3 regions of the Anatilimnocola floriformis genome follow, and region 3 is predicted to be linked to each of the others. Evidence: riboswitches for the same ligand, from Rfam matches in the RefSeq annotation. Region 3 holds a riboswitch; each other region holds the start of a gene.

Region 1 (5,927 bases), 4.2 Mb from region 3:
CTATCGCTCGAGTCGACGGAGGCGATCTAGTTCCAAAATCGCTTGCTCCTTGAGACGGTCGAGGTCGATTATTCCAGGTGGAAATGTGGCAGTTCCTCCTGGCAAGCGAGTTTCAACCCAGTTCGTATGGAGCAGTTCATCGAGTGCCGACGCTGCGACGCTGCTGGGAGGCGGGATGAGCACGTCGGGATCGCTGTCGACTTCATGGTCCGACTCCATCATCGCCAAGAGCACCGGAATCGCTCGTACGCGTGAACAACGGGCGAGGGCTTTCGCGGCTCGGCCGCGAACAACGAAACTGTCGTCGCGTTGTGCGAGTTCCAGCAGGCGATCTTCGCAGTTGGCCAATGGTGAGCTATGTAGAGTCTCGCAAATCAGTTCGCGAACTTCCCACGCCGGATCGGACAACATTTTCAGGGCCGTTGTTTCTGCTCCGGGCTCTTTCTTCAAAATTAAGAGCCGTCCACAAAGGCCTCGTAGTTCGGGATGAGGGTCTTCGATTCCTCGACGAATGCGAGTCATGCCTTCTGATGACCTGAGCCAAGCTTTTAGCTTCACCCCTAACTCGTAGTGAGGTGAATCCGGCTCCAGGTACATGCAGAACATGCGGGCCTTAATCGCACGCAGCAAAAGTATGTCTGCGCAGTCTTCACTTCCCGGCGGAGCATCGAAATCGTTTAGCGCGAGCTCTAAGTCGGGATCCATACCAAATGTCTTGACGGAATCAGGAAACAATCGGCGCAATCACGTGGCCGCGCGTGAGCGGCAACGGCCGACCGACGACGTCGTGAAATTGTGTTTCGGGCGATAAGCCCAGGCAATGAAAAATGGTGGCGTGCAGGTCTGCCGCGCGCACTATTCCTTCGACGGGATCTGCCGCCTGTTTGTCACTCACGCCGTGCACCACGCCACCTTTTATTCCGCCGCCGGCCAGCGCCAGTGAAAAACAACGGCCCCAGTGATCGCGGCCGCCGTTGGCGTTGAACTTCGGTGTGCGGCCGAACTCGCCGAACCACACCACCAGTGTTTCGTCGAGCAGACCTCGTTCTTGCAGATCGGCGAGCAGCGCCGAGAAACATTGATCGGCGATCGGCATGAGGAGCTTTTTGCACGACTCATTGTGCTTGGCGTGCGTGTCCCAGCCTCCTTGATTCGGCTGGTCTTTGATCCGCGTCCAGTTGACCTGCACCAATGACACGCCGGCTTCGACCAGCCGTCGCGCGAGGAGGACACTTTGGGCAAAGCGACTCCGGCCATAGCGATCGCGCGTCTTATCGCTCTCCTGCGAAATCTCGAACGCCGAACGGGCCGACGAACTCGTCAGCAAATCGATGGCTTTGCGGGCGTGCGTGCCATAGCCATCGACTTGTCGTGAGCGAGCCAGCGAATCGAGGCCGCCGTTCATTTGTTCGAGCAGATTCCTCCGTTCCGACAACCTGACGGCTGGCATTCCTTCGGGCAGTGCGAGACCGGGCACCGAAAAATCGGCCGCCGAAGGATCGCAGTGCAGCAACCACGGATGCCGTTGCCGACCGAGCCAACCGGCGTCTTGACCGGGCCAGGGAAAGTTGCCGTCGTTCCAAATGTGTTCGGGCAAGGTGACTGCGGCCGGCAAATGGCCGGCGCGATCGAGTTGCGTGCGGACGAGCGCGCCGAGCGACGGCCAATGGTTCGGCGCTTTCGGCGTGGCACTCTCGGCATTCAGCGGCACGTGCGGCACGCCGGTCAACATCTGATAGCCACTGCTCGAATGCGCGCTGTCTCCAGTCACGACGGCCCTCAGGATCGCCATCTTTTCGGACCACTGCGCCGTCTGCGGTAGCAATTCGCCAAATTGCAAACCGGGCGTCTTCGTCGGGATCACGCCGAACTCGCCCCGAATCTCGGTTGGCGCATCCGGCTTGGGATCAAACGTCTCATGCTGCGGCGGCCCACCGATCAAGCCGAAGACGATGACGGATTTCGCTTTGCCGAACGAAGCCGAAGTGCTGTTGGTTTTTTCCACCGCAGCCCGCGACTGTGCAACTCCAGCCATCGATAAACCGGCCAGTGCCAAACCACCAACGCGCATGGCTTCGCGGCGCGAATGACCATCACAAAACGTCTGTCCGTCGGCAAGGAGGCGGAGCATGGGAGGGGCCCAATTGCAGATTGAGGATTTCAGATCGCAGATTGGAAGGCGGGCTAAGCGTGGATTATGGCCGATGGGCGGGAGTGGTTCAAACAGGTTTTGGGGATTGCGTTGACCGCTCTAGCTGCGGGGGAAATGCGATCGCAAGTTTGGGAGGCGGTTATCGCACTTCGGCCCCTCACCCCCAGCCCTCTCCCCGGAGTACCGAGGAGAGGGAGTGGAGCATGAGGACACCTTACGAATCGAGCCTGTGAGGCTATAAAGGATTCACGCACGCCCGATGGGCGTTTTGTGGGGAGGATCAAAAACCTCGCCGCAGAACAGGAAGCCGGTGTAAATCCGGCGCGGGACCGCCGCTGTAAGCGAGAAGGTTGCGGACAATATGCCACTGCGATTGCGCGGCTAAATCAGCCGGGGCGATCGCGGGAAGGCGTCCGGACCGTTCGACTCGCGAGCCAGAATACGGCCCTTCGGGTAGCCTGCGATGCTTCGGCCTTTAAGCATCCTGGGGGCATGTTTCGGCGCTCGTAGTCTAGCGCCCATGGTATCCCCGCGCGGCCGCGGCACGCAGTATCCGAAAGGACCCTGTTCGATGTCGCGTATCTCTTCCGCGTATTTCCACACTGGCAGTCACCGGCCTCGCGTAGCGAGGAATCATTCCCTCGCGTCGTGTACTCACGGGGAGAGGGCTAGGGTGAGGGGGCGGAAGCGGGTACTAATCTCGCCCAGCCGGAGTCTTCTCGTAGATCAGCCCCTCACCCCAGCCCTCTCCCCGGAGTACCGAGGAGAGGGAGCCGGAAGTTGTCGCGCAGCTTTCACTCTTGTTGAGTTGCTCGTCGTGATTGCCATCATCGGTCTCTTAGTCGCGCTGCTCCTCCCCGCCGTGCAAGCCGCGCGCGAAGCGGCTCGTTGTACGCAGTGCAAAAACAATCTCCGGCAAATGGGAATTGCGCTGCACAATTATCACGACGTCCATTTCATGTTGCCCAAGGGTGGGCCTGGTGTGGCGAGCTTGACGATTCCGGTGACGCGAGCGCGGGCCTGTTTGAGTTGGGGCGCCGCGATCTTGCCGGGGATCGAGCAGACCAATCTCTACTCGACGATCAATCAAAACGAGCCGTATCTCCACGCCGATAACTTGGTGCCGGGGCAGACGGTGTTGAAGGTGTATCTGTGCCCAACGGCGTCTGGCAAATCGCCGCTCATGCGACCGAATGGCGATACGCCGAACAACACGACCACCTACGCTCGCAGCGATTACGGTGGCAACTGGGGTGAGCGCGGCTTGCGTTGTTTTCCCAGCACCAATTGTCAGAACAACTACGGCGACACCGGACAACTTGCCGGCACGGGCCGCGGCGTGATGTTGATGGCCACCGAGCCGAACGTAGGCTTCAAGGACATCACCGACGGACTGACGAACACGATCGTGCTCGGCGAAGCACCCGAGGGGCTGCACTCGCTGTGGATCGGCCACAAGAACGTCTTCGACCAGAGCAGCCCGCCGAGCTCACAAATCGGCACGCCCTGGAGCTCGTGCGGCACGACGCTACGGAGCAAGGTCGGCAACTTTTGCGACTACGGCCAAGAGTTTCACAGCTGGCACGCCGGCGGCTGTCACTTTTTGCTCGGTGATGGCTCGACGCAGTTTTTGATGAACTCGATGGATATCAAGCTCTTCTCGGCCATGCTGTCGCGCTGCGGCGGCGAAGTCTTGGAATGAGTGGCGACTCTGCGTCAGGCTGACGGATGCATTAGCCGCTAATTGGGATGCCCACGCGTATGGTGCGATCGGCAGCGACTGTCTGCCGATCGCGTTGTAGTCGCCCCTCTTCAGGCGTTTCTACCGCTATTTACAGCGGCCGATGTGGTTATTTGGGACGACTGTCGCCGGCTTGTGGGCGACGGGGCCATTGCTTTTTTCAATGACTCGCGCGGCTGCTTTGCTCTTTGCCTTTAGGCGGCTAGGTTGCGATACTTACGGAGTTGTAATCTTTTCGGCGTCTTGTATTCTCAAGTCAGATTTTAAGGGCTGCCCATGGTTGGACATCACAACGACGCCCATCATCAGTCGCCGCTCCGGCGATTGACCAAGCTGTTGCAACCCGAGTTGTTCGACATTGGCGTCGTCACGCTGTTCTCGTTGATTGTCGGCATCCTGTCGCTGGCCACGCCGATCACCGTCGAAGCGCTCGTCAACACGGTCGCCTTCGGCCGGTATTTGCAGCCGTTGTTTGTCCTTGCGTTGCTCTTGTTTACGTTTTTGTCGTTTGCGGCGTTTCTGCGTTGCTTGCAGGCTTACGTCGCCGAGGTGATGCAGCGGCGGATCTTTGTACGCGTGGTGGCCTATCTCGCCGAGCGTTTGCCGCGTGCGCGGGGCTCGGCGTTTGCCGGGCAGAACGGCGCGGAGATGCTCAATCGCTTCTTCGAAGTGATTACGGTGCAGAAATCGGCCGCCGTGCTGGTGCTCGATGGCATTGCGATCGTGATTACCGGCATCATCGGCATGATTGTGCTCGCGCTCTACCATCCATACTTACTCGGCTTCAACATCGTGCTGATCGGCACGGTTCTGTTTGCGGTCTTCGCCTTGGGGCGCGGCGCCGTGCAAACAGCGATCGACGAGTCTTACAAGAAGTACGCGGTGGCCTCGTGGTTGGAGCAACTCGCGCTCTATCCCACCACGTTCAAGCTCGGTGGTGGCTTGCACAACGCGCTGCAAACGGCCGACGACTTGACCGTGGCCTATCTGGAGGCGCGGGCCGCTCATTTCCGCGTGTTGTTTCGTCAAATCGCGTTCACCCTTGCAGCGCAGGCTTGCGCCGCGGCGGGAATGATTGGCATCGGCGGGTTTCTGGTGATCAACGGCCAATTGACGTTGGGGCAGTTGGTAGCCGCTGAACTCATCGTGGCCGTGGTCGTCGGTTCGTTCGCCAAACTCGGCAAGCACATGGAGAGCTACTACGACTTGCTCGCGGCTTGCGACAAGCTCGGCTATCTCTTCGAGCTGCCGATCGAAGAGGAAACCGGTCACGCGCCGCCGCGAACCAGTCAGGGAGCCCATTTGCGGTTTCATCAGGTTCACTGGCCGTTGGGCTACGAACAGCCTGCCGGTTCGCACGCTCCGCGCCGCGCACTCACCTTCGAGATTCGGCCTGGCGAACGAATTTTGATCACCGGACCGTCGGCGAGCGGTAAGAGCTCGCTGCTCGATACGCTCTACGCGCTCTACTCGACCACCGCGGGCTACATCGAGTTCGACGGCATCGACCTGCGTTCGATCTGCCCTGCAAAGCTGCGGGAACAAGTCGTCCTGCTGCGCGACCCAGAGATACTCGCCGGCACGATTGCCGAGAATGTTCACCTCGGTCGCCCCAACGTGACGCACAGCGACGTCCGCCGTTCTCTGGAAGCGGTCGGGCTGTGGCAGGAGATCATGAACCTGCCGGAAGGGCTCGACTCAAACGTCGCGTTCGGTGGCGGTGGTCTTTCGGGAAGTCAGCGAATTCGCCTGATGCTGGCGCGAGCCCTCGCGGGACATCCTCGCTTGCTGCTCATCGACGCACTCCTCGATCAATTGTCGGAGACGCATTTGCGGCAGGCGCTCACGGCCATGGGTGCGAGCGATCAGCCCTGCACGGTGCTACTGATCTCGAATCGCGAGCGGCTCGCCGATTTTTGCGATCGCGAGTTGTCGCTGCCGCCGCGCGATCCGGCGCCCGGGTCAGCCTTGCCTTACCTGCGCGATTCTGACCTTCCCGATTCGAGCGCTGAGTTGGTTTCGTTGCACTAGTTG
Region 2 (5,927 bases), 3.5 Mb from region 3:
CCCCACGGTGAACTCGCTCGAAGATCCGAACTGGTGCGCCATCCGCGTAATGGTTCGGCGCAGCGAAGTGATCGAAGTGATGGAAAAGCTGGAAGCCGTCGGCGCTAGCGCCGTTCTCGAAACGCAGATTAATAACTGCCGGCTGTAGGCTGAGACACGTCGTAGCGGTTTTAACGACTGCACTAACCGTGCAAAACTGTGACGGTGACGAACTCTTGCAGGAATCTGCAACGTAGGTTTGCGGGGGCAGTCCGTCAGGCGGCGGAGTGCGCGCGTTTTGCAGCCTGCGGTGCGTCACATGCAAATACTGTTAATGGAAAACGATCCGTGGATCGCCAGCCTGCTGTGCGAAGCCGCCAGCATGCGCCGCAGCGATCTCAATGTCCGGCACGTCGACTGCTTCGACGCCGGGCTCGCCCACCTGCGCACGCTGCCAGTCGATGTGGTTCTCGTCGAATTGAATCTGCCCGATGAACAAGGCCTGCGCACGCTCGATCGTCTGCGCGAAGAGTTTCCCAAGCTGGCCATCGTCGTGTTGACTGCCGTCGCCGACGAAGACATGGCGATCACGGCGATTCAGTCGGGCGCGCAAGATTATCTGATCAAAGAAGCCGTCAGCTACGCGCTGGTTTCGCGCAGCGTGCGGTATGCCTTCGAACGAAAACAAATCGAAGTCGAACTCGAGCGGGCCAAGGAAGAAGCTCTCGCGGCGAGTCGCGCGAAGAGCGAATTCCTCGCTCACATGAGCCACGAGATCCGCAGCCCGCTGACGGCGATTCTGGGATTTTCTGACAACCTGCTCGAACCCAAACTCGCGCCCGACGAAATCGTCGCAGCGGCTGAAACAATCAAACGCAACGGCCAGCACTTGCTGGAGATCGTCAACGACATTCTCGACATCTCGAAAATCGAATCTTGCCGCTTCGAAGTCGATCGGCTCGATTGCTCACCGGCGCAGATCATTCTCGATGTGATGGAAGTGCTCCTGCCGCGCGCTCGCGGCAAGGGGTTGAAGCTGGAACTCGATTGGACGCCCGGCGTGCCGGCGACGATCACCAGCGACTCGGTGCGACTCAAACAGATCCTGCTGAACCTAGTGAGCAACGCCATCAAGTTCACCAAGGAAGGCGAAGTGCGGATCGGCGTGCAACTGATCGAGCCGACGAGCCACAGCAATCCCAACGAAGCGCGGTTGCAGTTCACGGTGACCGACACCGGCATCGGCCTGACGGCAGCTCAGCAGCAAGGCTTGTTCGTTGCTTATCAACAGGGCGGCTCGTGGGTGAGTCGCACTTACGGCGGCACCGGCCTGGGCCTCGCTATCAGCCGCGAACTGGCCCGCAAACTTGGCGGCGACATCTCGGTGAAGAGCGCCGTCGGGCAGGGAAGCAAATTCACGGTTTGCGTGCAAACTGGACCGCTCGCTGGCGTGCCGAGACTCGATTCGCCGGCCGATAGCGAAGCGCAATCGATCGCGCGCTCGACCTTGCGACTAGCTAATGTGCGACTCAACTGCCGCATCCTGCTGGCCGAAGACGGCCCCGATAATCGCCGATTGATTTCGTATCTACTCTGCAAGGCCGGTGCGGAAGTGACGCTGGCCGAAGATGGTCAACAGGCTGTGGATCTCACGCTCGCTGCCGAGACCAACAGCGAGCCGTTTGATTTGATCCTGATGGATATGATCATGCCCGGTATGGATGGCGCGCAAGCGACGCGCACATTGCGCGACGCCGGAGTTCGAATTCCCATCATCGCACTCACGGCCAACGCCATGAGCGGCGTGCGCGGTCAATGCCTGGCTGCGGGCTGCGATGATTTCGCTACCAAGCCCATCGATCGCAGCACGCTGCTTACGACGATTCGCAAATGGTTGAAACCTGCAAAGGTTTGCCCCACGGCGTAATTGCGTTTAGATACCATCGATTGCTTCAGCAATCGATGTCGCGCCAGCGGCTAGAGGCATCTCGGTTGAGGCTGAGTCACCACATCTGGCGGACATCGTATCGACCGTCCGTTGATATTTCACCAGGGACGCAATGCCTCTTGCGACTTCGTCGCCTCGATTGCTGACGCAATCGAGGTTATCCCAGACGTCGTTGTGCAGCTTCTACCAATACACATTGAACCCAGCGTACGCGCCAAATCCCGGCGTGCCGTAGCCGCGGACTTCTTCGTACTCGGTGTTGGTGATGTTGTCCAAACGGCCGACAAGTTCGATGCGGTCGGTGTAGAAGTAGTTGCCGGAGAGATTCAGCAACGAGTAGTTGGGCAGGATGAAGTTGTTTGTATCGAGGCGATTGCTGTAGTACTGATACGACAGCGTGAGCGCTCCCTTGTTCTGCAGCCAGGCCCGCGTCAGCGACAGGTTCCACTTCTCGCGTGGCCGACGCAACAGCTGCATGCCGGTGTCGGCATTAAACGTATCGTCGAGCGTATACGCGACGTTGGCAACGACGCGATCGGTAACCTGAGCGAAGAGCGAGAACTCCACACCACTGGCCCGCGCTCGGCCGACGTTCTGCAGGCTGAACGTGTTGAAATCGAAAATGATCAGGTCGGTGAAGTCGTTGCGATAGTAAGTCGCATCGGCCCACACGATGTCATCGTAGATGCCTTGGCGAATGCCGGCGTCCCAACCCTTGCTGCGCTCAGGCCGAAGGTTCGGATTGCCGAACTGAAACAAGTTTTCGGCGAGCGCCGGTTGACGAAAGCCAGTACCGAGCGTGCCGTGGATGCCGGTGTTCGTTTCATCGATGCGATAGAGGCCGGTCACTTTATAGGTCTGGGCTGGCCCCGCCCGACTAGTGTCATCCCACCGCGCACCGGCGGTTCCAAAGAATCGTTCGAACAGTTGGAATTGATCCTGAACGAAGATCCCCTTCACGTTTTGCGTCTGCTGAGGATTGTCGGAAGTCGAAGCGTCTTCGGCCAGGTAATTGGCACCGACGCTGAAGGTGTTCGTCGGCGCGAGAAGCACGTTGCCTAGGTAATTGATTTCTCGCGTTTGACCAGTGAAGCGCGCCGGCGAGAAACCCGGGTCGTTGTCTTTCCGCTCGATGTTGACGACGTTGAAACCCACCGTCTGCTGAAACTGCCCTTCGAAAGTGAGCCAGCTGGCTTGAATGCGATTGGCAACGCTGTTGGTGTAGTTCTTGCGAATTAAGTTATCGATAGGCAGGCCAGTAAGAAAATCGAAGTCGTCGACCTTGGCGGCGCCTTCCGACATGCGAAAGACATAGTCGATATTCAAATCGGGCGTCACGTTCCAGCCCATTCGCCCCGACGCCGTTCCTAAGTTAAAGCCGTCCGGCTCCACGCCGCCGACCCGTGCACTGGCAGCGGAAATGCCGCCCGTCGACAGAAACGAACCGGTCACGCTGTAATAAGCGTTCTCATCGCCGGCCTGCACGTTGACGCTCGTTTGTCCGCTGTTGAAACTTCCGCCCAACGCACCCGCACGCACGGAGAGTGGTCCCTGGCCGCGCCGGCTGATGATGTTGATCACACCGCCGATGGCATCACTGCCGTACTGCATGCTCTGCGGACCGCGCAGAACTTCGATGCGTTCGATGTTGTCGGTGCTGAGCGTGCTGAAGTCGAACAAGCGCGAAGCATTGCTCGGATCGTTGAGCGGAATGCCGTCGAGCAGCACTTTGGTATGTTGCGAATTGGCGCCGCGCATGAACACGCTGGTCAAACCACCGGCCGGTCCCTGACGGACGACGTCGACGCCGAGCGTGCCGCGAATCACTTCGGCGACATTGACCTGGCCGCTCCGTTCAATCTGTTCGCGCGTGATCACCGTCACGCTGCTGGCCGTGGTCGCGGCAGGTTGCGGCGTGCGTGTCGGCGCGATCACATCACCGGCCGGCAACGGCTCGGCGGGAAAGCGATTCAATCGGCCAGTTACTTCCGTGTCGGGCAGCACCATCGGCTGCGCGGTGGAAAGTGGCTCCGGTGGAGTTTCGACCGGTGGCTCCGGCTGCGCGAGTGCGGCAGTGTATTCTTCGGGAACCGGCGGCGGTCCGAAGGGCGCGATTTGCGCTCGCAAGTTGGTTGCCAGGCAGAATACGAGTGGAATCGCGAAGCAGAGAAGTTTTGCTCTCTGCACACGCGCACCAAAAACACGGAACATGCGTCTTCCCCCCACGGGAAACGGGTCGAGCGGGCCGCGGTTCAGATATCCTGGCTCGGGATCGTCCTACTGGCCGGCCTTCCCAACCTGGCTGCGTGCAGCCCATGTCAGTGGCCTGTGGATTCGAATTGAATCCTGGCGTTCGTCACCCTTACAGTCGCGGGGCGGCGGGAGCATTGCACTCCGCTTCCCTGAAATCCGACGGCAGGCACTCAGCGACGCACCACCCCCCGCGGTGCGTCTAGCCGAGAACCTGTAACGATTGATCGGATAACGACGGTCGTAAGGATGATTCCGATTTTGCAGATTGCGCTGCTAGCAGATCGCTGGTCACTCAATCCTTCTTAGCCAACTCGCGCAGCTCGGCAAGTTCTCGTTCATACCCGCCCGACAAAATTGGGAAGCGACACCAAGTCTTCGGATCGAGGTTTTCATCGTCGAGATGAAACGACGGCGCGTAGCGTTCGCGCTTCCATTGATTGCGGCACCAGAGTTTGAAAAACCGCTCGACCCAAATGGCAAGCTGTTGCGACGAGTGCTGAGGAAACTCGACCTGCATTACTCGCCAAATTTCGACCGGCGCGAGCTTGTCGCGAATCGCGGCCCGCTCGATTGCGTCGAGCAGGTCGTACGGCATGAGATCGTCTTCATCAGTCTGCTTCGACGCAGCAGGCCGCAGCTCTGCCGTCGGCGCTTGCTCGTTGACGACTGCGAGCGCCGGCAGCGGACCGCCGACAAACGAGCCCGTCGCGTGCGGGCCGATTTTTTCAAACCACCGCAGCCAATGGCGGAGAAAGTTCTTGTCGATGCCCGCAATCGGCGATAGACCGCCGCTGGTGTCGCCGTCCATCGTGGCGTAGCCGACGGCAGCTTCACTGCGATTGCTGGTCGAGAGGAGCAGTGCGTTGCCGATGTTGGCGAGCATCCAAATGCTGGGGGAACGAACGCGAGCCTGAATGTTTTGCAGGGCGATGTCGTCGGTCTTCCAATCGAGCGGCCGGCCGAGGACTCGGCTGACCGCTTCCTTATAGCCTTCGACGATCGAATCGACTTCGAGTTCGTAGTACTGCGCGCCGACGGCATCAGCGACGGTTTTCGCTGCGTTGCGTGTGATCGGCCCGCTGTTGCGTGTCGCCTGGTAGGCGCACGTCAGTAGCTTCTGCACAATCTCGCGCGGCTCTTGAGCGTTGTTCAAACCCGGAATGTAGCTGAGCTTTTCCAGAAAGGCTTCGCGGCCCAACTCGGCTAGGCCGAAATTTACTGCGAGCGATACGAGCAGTGAAACGGCCGTTGAATCAGCACCGCCGCTGAGCGAAACGACAAAACCGCGCGAGCGGCTTTTGCGCAGATAATCAAAGAGCGCCAGCGGCACTGCGCGGGTGAACTCTTCTTCTTTCAAATGGCTCGACGTTTCCCAGGGGAGCTCTTCGACGTGCGACTTCGTTGGTTGCACGGCGGGAAACGAAAAGTCCGACCGCGCGACCCCTTTGTCATCGGCGACAATCTCGGGCCGAAAGCTGCCGATGCGGGCACGACTGGTGCGGATTGCATCAATGTCGATCGTCGCGGTCGTCACCTTCCAATCGTCGTACGAAAACCGCGGCCCGGTGGCGATTAACTGTCCCGCCACGGCAATCATCGCATCGCCGTCGTAGATCGCTCGGCCTGATTCATTGCCGAGCAAGTTGGCGTAGACATACGCGACGTTGAAGGCTCGCGAGCCTTCGGTGACAAACCGTTTGCGGACTTCGTGCTTGCCGAAGGCGAAGTGGCTGGCGCTGGGATTCAA
Region 3 (5,927 bases):
TTGTTGCCAACGAGGCTTTCGGCTGTGGCGAAAAAGCCGAGGTTGCGAAGAATCACGCGGCGTTCATCGGCAGTCAGCTTGCTCGAACGCCAGGTTTCGATGTCTTTATTCATCGCCACTTCGGTGGGCATCCAGTGATTGGCGCAGGCATTGACGTAATGCTCCCAGGCCCAGCTGTACTTCAGCGGCATCAATTGATTGACGTCGACCTGATGGCAGTTGATGAGCCGCTTTTCGCGAGCATCGATGCGGGATGGAGGATTGGCGATCGTGTTATTGAAATCAACTTGATTGGCGGTGGTCATGAGTTTTGCTTTGAAGATTTTGAATTTCAGATTGTCGCCACCGGCTGAAGCCGGTGGCTAAGACGCATCCTTTCGCGGAGCGAAAGGGGACAGAGTTTACTGGCAAGCTTCGCAGGTGGGATCGTTGATCAAGCATGCCTTCGGTTCGCTGGCGAGCGGCTCGCGAGTGACTTCGACATCGCTCGACGAGCTCTTGTTCTTCATCCACTTGGGCTGAATACCGAAGCGGTTGACGTCCAGCGTCGACTTCTCGACCTGCGTTGCGGCGAGCGTGCGGAGGTAATAAGTCGTCTTCAAGCCCTTCGACCAGGCGAGCAAGTACATGTCGTGCAACTTGCGGCCGCTTGGTTCGGCGAGGTAAAGATTGAGCGACTGACCTTGGTCGATCCACTTCTGGCGGCGGGCGGCGCATTCGATGAGCCATTGCGGTTCAATTTCGAACGACGTGAAGAACCGCCGGCGCAGATCGAGCGGAATGCGACCGATGTTCTGCAGCGAGCCGTCGTAGTACTTCAGCTCTTCCAACATCTGCGCGTCCCACAGGCCGCGGCGTTTCAGTTCGCTGACGAGAACTTCGTTCACCTGCGTGAACTCACCGGACAGGTTGCTCTTCACATAGAGGAGCTTGTATTCCGGTTCGATCGATTGCGTCACACCGATCAGCGTCGAGATCGTCGCCGTCGGGGCGATGGCGAGTACATTGCTGTTCCGCATGCCGTGCTTTGCGATCAGGTCACGAACCGGTTGCCAATCGAGTTTGCAGCTGCGATCGACGGGAATCGCTTCGCCGCGCTCTTGCTCCAACACATCGACGGTGTCGATCGGCAACAAACCGCGATCCCACTTCGAGCCGGCGTAGGTCGGATACGAACCGCGTTCGGCAGCAAGTTCAGCCGAGGCTTGCAGGGCGAAGTACGAAATCGCTTCCATGCTTTCGTCAGCAAAAGCGACGGCGGCTTCGCTCGCGTAGCACAGGCCCTGCGCGTGCAATGCATCTTGAAAGCCCATGATTCCCAGGCCGATCGGCCGATGACGCCGATTCGAGCGTTCGGCTTCGGGCGTGGGATAGTAGTTGATGTCGATCACGTTATCGAGCATCCGCACCGCGGTCTTCACCGTGATCGCGAGCTTGTCGAGATCGAGCTTTCCGTCACGAACGTGTTCGCCGAGGTTGACGCTGCCGAGATTGCAAACGGCAGTTTCTTCGGGCGACGTGTTGAGCAAAATCTCGGTGCAGAGATTGCTGCTATGCACCACGCCGACGTGATCCTGCGGCGAGCGGACGTTCGACGGATCCTTGAACGTGATCCACGGGTGGCCCGTTTCGAACAGCCGCGTCAGCATCTTCCGCCACAGATCGGCGGCAGGAATGCGGCGGAAGAGTTGCACTTCGCCGCTGTCGGCCATCCGTTCGTATTCTTCGTAGCGTTCTTCGAAAGCCCGTCCGAATAGATCGTGCAGATCGCTCACTTCATCAGGGCTGAAGAGAGTCCACTCGGCGTTTTGCTTGACCCGCTTGAGGAACAGATCGGGAATCCAGTTCGCCGTGTGCATGTCGTGCGTACGGCGGCGATCGTCGCCGGTGTTCTTGCGCAGATCGAGGAATTCCTCGATATCGAGATGCCATGTTTCGAGATACGAACAAACGGCGCCCTTCCGCTTGCCGCCTTGATTCACGGCGACGGCAGCGTCGTTGACGACTTTGAGGAACGGAATCACGCCCTGGCTCTTGCCGTTCGTGCCGCTGATGTGGGCGTTCGTCGCCCGCACGTTCGTCCAGTCGTTGCCAAGACCGCCGGCCCATTTCGAAAGCATCGCGTTGTCGCTGACGGCTTTGAAAATGTGAGCCAGGTCGTCCTTCACCGTGCTGAGGTAGCACGAGCTGAGCTGCGGATGCGGCGTGCCTGAGTTAAACAGCGTCGGCGTAGCCGAAGTGAAATGGAACTGCGACAGCGTTTCATAGAATTGAATCGCCCGCTCTTCGCGGTTGGCTTCCTGCAGCGCCAAGCCCATCGCAACTCGCATCCAGAAGTACTGCGGCGTTTCGATCCGGCGGCCATCGATGTGCAGCAAGTAGCGATCGTAAATCGCTTGCGCACCGAGATAGCGGAACTGGCCATCGCGCTCCGGCTTCATCGCAGCGGCGAGCTTCGTGAGATCGAACTCACGCAGTTCCGTCGACAACCGACCAGCACGAATGCCGTCGATGATGTAGTGCTCGAACTGATTTTCATGGATCCGCGCCAGCGACTTCGGATCGGGGGTTTCGCCGAAGGCTTCGCGATAGATGACGTTGAGCGTCAAACGCGAAGCAACCACGTCGAAGGCCGGATCGCGTTCGATACGCGAACGGGCCGCCAGGATCTGCGCGCGATAAACTTCTGCCACGCTAATGCCGTCGAAAACCGAACGCATGACTTCTTCGAGCAAGTCATCGACGCTGACGAGGTCTTCCAGGCCGCGGGCCGCTTCGGCCAGACGCTTGCGAGCACGGCGCGGATCGAAGGGAACTCGCGTGCCGTCGTCGAGAACGACATGAATGGAGGGCGTTGGTTCGACGAGGGGCTCATCGATCCGCAGGGCGCGAATCTTGGCATGTTCGGCGCGATACAGGATGTAACAACGGGCCACGCGATAGTGACCGCGGTTCATCAATTCCATTTCGACGAGGTCTTGAATGCGCTCGACATCGACGCCGTTCCCTTGACCAGCCAGGGGAGCCACATCGTCGGCCACCGCTCGCGCGACACCGGCGATGTCTTCCAGCACGTCGCTTTCCAGCGGCTGACCGTCGGCCAAGCGCAGTTCGGCGCGAAAGGCATTGGCGATGGCGTTTTGGATTCGGCCCAGATCGAAGGGAATGACGCGAGCATCACGTTTGCGAACCAACCACTCATGCGGCGCGAGCAACATTCAAAGACTCCTCCGCTTCTCGATTCTGCGAATGAGAAGCAATGCGCGACCCACGCCGAATTCAAGGTGGTGGCGGCAGAGGTGATGGGTGCGCGCACGGGCTCACCAGGCATGAGCAGGCGCGCGGAAATACCATCGAGCGATGCGGCTGACTTTTCAACCGCGAGCGCTGTCCTCGACCGACCTTCCCCTAGAAGGCCCGGCGGATGAAACACGCGGCCTGACAGCAACCGGCTGTCAATGGACAAGCTGCATGCTTCGTTGCTGGCAGGTCTTCGGACTCATGGACGCTGCGGGTCTCAACGGTTGATTGAGGCCGCAATCTACTAGCCGTCGCTTCCCAAGAAAAATGCAAATATCCCGATGCGCGCAGCATTACCTGGCACAGTCTCAGACGGGGATTTTCGCAAGCTTCCTCAGTGCGATTTGACGGCGGTCGTTTCCACTTACCGCTGCGGGGCAGTCCCGGTTTTTCACCGGCGTTCCCTCTTGGCGAGGCTCTGAGCGTTCAGAGCCAACCAGCAACGCGACCCATCATATCGTGCAATCATAGTGAGTCAACCACAACTGGTAGGTTTCGCGAAGGCTCGATGAAGAAACGGCGCAAGCCCAAGTGGGGCATCGATTTGCCAGGAAAAGATTTCGCTTGGTAACGGTGAACGTTAGAATTGGCCACCAGTTCAAGCAGAGCTAGCGTGATGTTCGGTTTCTCTTTTTGGAGCGGGCAAATGAGCCGTTTTCCGTGGCGAAGCTTGTTGGTTGGCGGCTGCGTTCTTTCGGCAACACTCGGAGCTGGTTGCACGCAATCGGTGTCGAATTCTTCGCTGCAACGGACGGCAGATTCCCGACCAGCGCCAGACTCAACCGAAGCGGTAGAGTCGATCGAGCAAACGATTCCGGCCGAGCCTGGCCTCGTCACACCGCCGACGCCGGTGCAGCTCACTTCGTTCAAAGCTCCCGAGCAAGAAGCGATCTGGTCGAGCTTTCGCGGTCCGACGGGGATGGGAACTTCTGAGACGAAAGGATTCCCGCTCGCGTGGAGCCTGACCGAGAACATCGCCTGGCGGGCCGATTTGCCGGGGCCTGGCGCGTCGAGCCCGATTGTCTTTGGCGACCGGATTTATATCACCGCCTATTCCGGATTTTTTGTTCCGGGCGAGGAAGGGAGCAAAGAAAACCTCACGCGGCATTTGATCGCCCTGAAGCGCGCCGATGGCAGTCTGATCTGGGAACAAAAAGTAAAAGCCAGGCTCCCCGAAGAAGACCGCATTCGCGATCACGGCTTTGCAGCGAGCACGCCTGCCGCCGATGCCGACGGCGTGGTGGTGTTCTTTGGCAAGACCGGCGTGATCGCTTTCAATCACGCGGGAAACGAAGTCTGGCGGCGCGAAGTGGGCGACAAGACGCACGGTTGGGGTTCGTCGGCTTCGCCGGTGTTTTATAAGGACCTTGTCTTCATCAACGCCAGTGTCGAGAGCGAATCGCTGTTTGCCCTCGATCGTAAGACTGGTGAAGTCAAATGGCAGCAGAAGAAGATTCGTGAAGCCTGGAATACTCCCGTGCTGGTGCGTGCCGAATCGGGGCGACTCGAACTGGTTGTTGCCACGCAGGGAAAAATTCTGGCCTTCAATCCGGATACGGGAGAGCCGCTGTGGAACTGCGATACCGATATCACGTGGTACATGGTGCCGAGCGTCGTGGCCGCCGATGGCGTGGTGTTTTCGCTCGGCGGTCGATCGGGCATTGCGGGCCTGGCAGTGCGGGCGGGTGGCAGTGGTGATGTGACCGATGCCAATCGCCTGTGGACCAGCAAGAAGGGTTGCAATGTTCCTTCGCCCATTTATCTCGACAAGCATCTGTACTGGATGCATCAGGATTTGGGAGTGGCCTACTGTGCGAAGGCCGATACCGGCGAGATCGTGTATGAAGAGCGCATCGCACGCAGTCAGGTCTACGCCTCGGCGCTGCTCGCCGATGGGAAGATTTATTACCTGACGCGCGACGGCAAGACCTATGTCGTGGCCGCCAAGCCGAAGTTCGAACAACTCGCCTTGAACGACATGAGCGACCGCAACGACCGCAACAATATTTTCAACGCTAGCCCCGCGGTCGATGGCTCTCGGCTCCTCATTCGCAACGATAAGCACCTATACTGCATTGGTAAGTAAGCCTCTACGGAAACCCACGTAAGAGAAAGCACTGCCATGCGGATCGGAATTATCGCGCTGCTGCAGGAATCGAACACGTTCATCGCGCAGCCGACGCAGCTCTCCCACTTCGAACAAGACATGCTGGTGACCGGCGATGCCATGCGGGAACGCTTGCAGGGCACGCATCATGAAGTCGGCGGCATGTTTCACGCGCTCGAGGATTTGAGCGTTACGCCGGTGCCGATCTTTGCCGCGCGGGCTTTTCCGTTTGCTTCCATCGAACGTTTGGCGGCCGAAGAGCTGCTGCGGCGAATGTTCGCAGCGCTGGACGAGGCCGGAAGAATCGACGGCTTGCTGGTCGCGCCGCACGGCGCGACCGTGAGCGAGCCCTGGCCCGATTTCGATGGCTATTGGCTGACGGAACTGCGAAAAAAACTCGGCCCCGATCTGCCGATCATCGGCACGCTCGATCCGCATGGCAACTTGTCGCCAGCGATGGTCGCGGCTTGCAACGCCCTAATTGCCTACCGCACCAATCCCCATCTCGATCAGCGAGCCC

The links. Region 3 has a riboswitch for cobalamin ahead of M9Q49_RS06525 (ribonucleoside-diphosphate reductase subunit alpha). Riboswitches for the same ligand answer to the same signal wherever they lie in the genome.
Region 1: it holds a riboswitch for cobalamin, as region 3 does, so the genes downstream of both, M9Q49_RS22955 (DUF1559 domain-containing protein) here and M9Q49_RS06525 (ribonucleoside-diphosphate reductase subunit alpha) in region 3, are expected to answer to the same signal.
Region 2: it holds a riboswitch for cobalamin, as region 3 does, so the genes downstream of both, M9Q49_RS19795 (TonB-dependent receptor plug domain-containing protein) here and M9Q49_RS06525 (ribonucleoside-diphosphate reductase subunit alpha) in region 3, are expected to answer to the same signal.

The regions. Positions count from the first base shown of each region.
Region 1 covers NZ_JAMLFW010000001.1:5,770,780-5,776,706, reverse strand. Annotated here, with positions in the region: gene M9Q49_RS22965 (HEAT repeat domain-containing protein) at 1-411, opposite strand; gene M9Q49_RS22960 (DUF1501 domain-containing protein) at 725-2,131, opposite strand; cobalamin riboswitch at 2,397-2,616, shown strand; gene M9Q49_RS22955 (DUF1559 domain-containing protein) at 2,616-3,854, shown strand; gene M9Q49_RS22950 (peptidase domain-containing ABC transporter) at 4,170-5,924, shown strand.
Region 2 covers NZ_JAMLFW010000001.1:5,044,442-5,050,368, reverse strand. Annotated here, with positions in the region: gene hisG (ATP phosphoribosyltransferase) at 1-148, shown strand, start outside; gene M9Q49_RS19800 (response regulator) at 299-1,906, shown strand; gene M9Q49_RS19795 (TonB-dependent receptor plug domain-containing protein) at 2,111-4,138, opposite strand; cobalamin riboswitch at 4,162-4,379, opposite strand; gene nadE (NAD(+) synthase) at 4,473-5,927, opposite strand, start outside.
Region 3 covers NZ_JAMLFW010000001.1:1,559,999-1,565,925, forward strand. Annotated here, with positions in the region: gene M9Q49_RS06520 (ribonucleotide-diphosphate reductase subunit beta) at 1-305, opposite strand, end outside; gene M9Q49_RS06525 (ribonucleoside-diphosphate reductase subunit alpha) at 402-3,218, opposite strand; cobalamin riboswitch at 3,468-3,756, opposite strand; gene M9Q49_RS06530 (PQQ-binding-like beta-propeller repeat protein) at 3,947-5,386, shown strand; gene M9Q49_RS06535 (M81 family metallopeptidase) at 5,423-5,927, shown strand, end outside.